One region of the Halomonas sp. RT37 genome, then DNA from elsewhere that is predicted to be linked to it. Evidence: predicted binding sites of a transcription regulator. Region 1 holds the regulator's gene; the other holds the start of a gene.
What was found. Region 1 encodes FNR, which switches genes on or off when oxygen is low (the NO sensors DNR and NnrR bind a similar motif). Its sites were predicted from a motif close to TTGATNTANATCAA; they were not measured.

Region 1 (2,199 bases):
CTACAATGTAGGTCGTATCACTAGCTACTGTGTGGCGGGCGCTCTGGTTGCCACCCTGGGTTCGGTGATCGGCCTTTCGCCGACCCTGCGTGGCCTGATGCAGATCGTCGCCAGCCTGATGTTGATCCTGATGGCGCTTTACATTGCCGATCTATGGAAAGGCCTGCGTCACGTCGAGGCACTGGGACGTCACCTCTGGAGGTACCTGGAACCCGCAGGCAGACGCCTGTTGCCGGTGGTGCGTCTGCCCCAGGCGGTGGCGCTGGGCGCCATCTGGGGCTGGCTGCCCTGTGGCCTGGTGTACTCGATGCTGGCCTGGAGCCTGGCACGGGCCGAGCCCCTCGAGGGCGCACTGCTAATGGCGAGCTTCGGTCTTGGCACGCTTCCGGCGCTGGTGGTGACGGGCCTCGCCGCCAGACAAATGCAGGCCCTGCTGGCGCATCGGGCAACACGCCTTGTCGCCGCTGGCATGATCATCGCCTTTGCCGTCTGGCAACTTTGGACTGGGCTGCATCAATGACGCATCCTACCTCTAAGTTATTAATCCTAAAGAGGTAGACGCCACTTTTAGCTGATCTGAGGGTGTAGAATAGTGCCATCAACGTGCTGTACGGGCGACGTCTGTTCTCCCCATGGCCCAGTCAATATCGATCCCAGATCCACAGGAGCTGCGAATGAGTCCTACGGCCCAAGATCGGCGGCGTCCCATGCTGCATGAGACTCGCTGTGAGTCCTGCAGCCTGAGTTCCTTGTGCCTTCCGCTGTCGCTGGAGACCGCCGACCTCGAGCGCTTCGATTCCATCATCCGTCGTCACCCGCCGATCAAGAAAGGCACACGATTGGTCGAGCAGGGAGATCGCTTCACCAGCGTCTTCGCGGTCCGATCGGGGAGTCTCAAGCAGATCACCACCGAAGGCAGCGGCGAAGCTCAGTTGACCAACTTCTTCCTGCCCAGTGAACTGGTTGGCCTGGATGGCATCGACGACGGCCGCTATCCCGGCAGCGTGGTGGCGCTGGAGACCACCACGGTGTGCGAGATTCCCTTCGACCGCCTCGATGCGCTGACCCAGACCCTACCGGAGCTGCGTGCCCAGCTGTTTCGCACCCTGAGCAAGGAGCTGCGAGAAGACCGCCGGATGATGCAGCTGCTGTCACGCAAGACCGCCGATCAGCGCCTGGCCTGCTTCTTCCTCGGCTTGTCGGACCGCTTCCGCCGCCGCGGCTATTCACCGTTCAGCTTCCGCCTGTCCATGTCCCGCGCCGACATCGGCAATCACCTGGGGCTGGCGGTGGAAACGGTCAGCCGTATCCTCGGGCGTTTCCAGCAGCAGGATCTGGTGGCGGTATCGGGACGTGAGGTCAATATCCTCGACCTGACCGCGCTGTCGACCCTGGCCGACACCGAAGTTACCTGAGCGGGCCTGGCGGCAGTGTGCCGGGCTTGGCCGGCAGGGCCCGGTATCCAGGATCTGGAAAGCAAAGCGTAATAGATGGCGTGTGACAAGAAAGAGGCCGCATCCGGAGATGCGGCCTCTTTCGCTGTCATGGCATCATGCACATTCGCTGCTGGCGAGATCAGCCGGCATCCACCACGTCGATGCGCCGGGCCTGGCGTTCGGCCTGTACGGCCTCCAGCCCCTCGAAGTCGAACAGTTGCCGATCCGCCAGCTGCGACGGCGCCACATTGGTCACCGCCTTGAACATGCTCTCGAGGCGCCCGGGATGCTTGACCTCCCACTCGGCCAGCATCTCCTTGACCACCTGGCGCTGCAGGTTGGGCTGGGAACCACACAGGTTGCACGGGATGATCGGGAACTCCATCGCCTCGCTGTAGGCCTGGATATCGGCCTCGCGGCAGTACGCCAGCGGACGGATGACGATGTTCTTGCCGTCGTCGGAGAGCAGCTTGGGCGGCATCGCCTTGAGGCTGCCACCGAAGAACATGTTCAGAAACAGCGTCTCGAGAATGTCCTCGCGGTGGTGGCCCAGAGCGATCTTGGTCGCCCCGATCTCCTCGGCGAAGCCATAGAGAGAGCCGCGCCGCAGGCGTGAGCAGAGCGCGCAGGTGGTCTTGCCCTCCGGCGTCTTCTCCTTCACCACCGAATAGGTGTCGCGCTCGAGGATGTGGTAGTCCACGCCGATGCTGTCCAGATAGTTCGGCAGCACATGCTCCGGAAAGCCCGGCTGCTTCTGATCCAG
Region 2 (2,199 bases), 1.1 Mb from region 1:
CGAGATGCCGATCGTCATCGATCGCAGCGTGGCGCTGATGAGCGACTTCGGCGCCGGTGCCAACGTCGACGGCAAGCACTACTTCGGCATCAACTGGGAGCGCGACGTGGCCCTGCCCAAGGTCGCCGACCTGCGTAACGTGGTCGAGGGTGACCCGTCACCCGACGGCAAGGGCGTGCTGTCGATCAAGCGCGGCATCGAGGTAGGCCACGTGTTCCAGCTCGGTCGCAAGTACAGCGAGGCGATGAACGCCACCGTACTGGGCGACGAAGGCAAGGCGGTTCACCCCTGGATGGGCTGCTACGGCATCGGCATCACCCGCGTGGTGGCCTCTGCCATCGAGCAGAACCACGACCAGGGCGGGATCATCTGGCCCGACGCCATCGCCCCCTTCCAGATCGCCATCGTGCCGATGAACGCCCACAAGTCCCAGCGCGTGCGCGAGACCAGCGAGCGCCTGCACGACGAACTCAGCGCCGCCGGCTTCGACGTGCTGCTGGATGATCGTGATCTGCGTCCCGGCGTGCGCTTCGCCGATCAGGAACTGATGGGCCTGCCCCATCGGCTGGTGGTGGGCGATCGCAGCCTCGACAAGGGTGAGCTCGAGTACAAGGGTCGCCGTGACAGCGAGGCCACCATGGTGCCCGCCGACGATATCGTCGAGTTCCTCAAGCAGCGCATCGCCCTTTAAGGCCCCGCCTGGCGCGCCGCGGCTTGTCGCGGCGCGCCTGGCAGGCGGGTCCAGAGGAATTCTGGCGAGTTCAGGTGATCTCAGAAGCAATGAACCAAAAAAAAACCGACCCCGAAGGGTCGGTTGAAAAAGGGGGATGACTCCCCCTCCCCTGACGCTGGTTGACGACTATCGCTTGCGACGGTGAGCGTCGCGGATGATAAAAGCGATCCAGCCGGCCATGAAGGCCACAGAGAGAGCGACGGCACCCAGCCCGAAAATGACGGCGTTGTCGACGTACATGGCGCTGCCCTCCTGTCTCTGTGTCGATGAATTCATGGTACCCGGTCGGCCCCAGAATTGTGCTGACCTGCGTCAAGGGACGCCATGAGACATCGGCCCGCCATTTCTTACGAAAAAGCCGCCTACAACAGGCGGCTTTTTCGTCGTCTGTGGCACCCTTTCAGCGAAAGCGCCTCCAGGTACCGCTACCGGGCCTTGTGCGAAACGTCGACGAGCACAGGCACTTTTCAGGCAAGCCCTAGAGGACCTTGCGGTCCTCCACCTCGGAGGCCTCGGTGCCGGGCGGCAGCGGGTGCCCCTTGGCCAGTTCGGCGCGGGTGGCCTGGCGAATTTCGAGCACCTCGAGGCGATACGACAGGGTCTCCCCGGCCAGGGGATGGTTGGTGTCCACCACCACGCTGTCCCCCTTGACCTCCACCACGCTGACGATCTGCGGGCCGGCATCGCCGGGGGTCTGGAAGCACATGCCGGGGCGCAGATCGGTGCCGGGAAAGGCCTGGCGCCCCACCTCGCGCACCAGCGACTCGTCGCGCATGCCATAGGCCTCGGCCGGGGACAGGGTGACGCTGAGGCGGCTGCCGACCTCGGCGTCGACCAGGGCGCGCTCGAGGCCTTCCATCAGGTTGCCGTGACCGTGCAGATACTCCAGCGGCTCATCGCGCTTCCAGGAATCGTCCAGGACGTCGCCCTGCTGGTTGCTCAGGACATAGTGCAGACGCACCACACACTGGGGAGAAATTCTCATCTCGGGCTCCTTGGGGTCGACATCAGTCCTGGCGCTTGAGCGCGGCGACGGGCATTTCCAGGCGCTGCTGGCGATGCAGCATGTTGAGCAGCACGATCGCCCGCTCTTCGCCCTTGTGGCTCTCGAACACCGCCTTGAGGTCCTTGAAGGGGCCGTCGGTGATCTCCACCGACTCTCCGGCCCGGAAGTAAAGCTGGCCAGGATCGTCGTCCTTGGCTTCGCCGTGCTGGCGCAGCAGGTCGATCAGCTCATCGCTGACCGGCACCGGCATCGACAGCCCGAAGGTCACGATCTTCAACACTCCGCGGGTCGAGCGAATCGGGCGCCAGTTGCTCTCGACCTGGTCGAGCCGCAGAAACAGATAGTAGGGGAACAGCGGCTCCTCGACCCAGGTCAGCTTGTTGCGGCGCTTCTTCTGCACCTCCAGCACTGGATGAAAGAGCTCGTATCCCTGGTTGGCCAGATGCTCGGCGGCCCGGAA

Region 2: a site for FNR is predicted at 1,036-1,049, ahead of ccoM (cytochrome c oxidase subunit CcoM). Genes of this name have one in related genera too.

What each region holds. Positions count from the first base shown of each region.
Region 1 is NZ_CP098827.1:775,992-778,190, reverse strand. It holds gene NFG58_RS03530 (sulfite exporter TauE/SafE family protein) at 1-520, shown strand, start outside; gene fnr (fumarate/nitrate reduction transcriptional regulator Fnr) at 675-1,415, shown strand; gene ttcA (tRNA 2-thiocytidine(32) synthetase TtcA) at 1,576-2,199, opposite strand, start outside.
Region 2 is NZ_CP098827.1:1,866,599-1,868,797, reverse strand. It holds gene NFG58_RS08135 (proline--tRNA ligase) at 1-691, shown strand, start outside; gene ccoM (cytochrome c oxidase subunit CcoM) at 860-973, opposite strand; gene NFG58_RS08125 (peptidylprolyl isomerase) at 1,212-1,718, opposite strand; gene rfaH (transcription/translation regulatory transformer protein RfaH) at 1,741-2,199, opposite strand, start outside.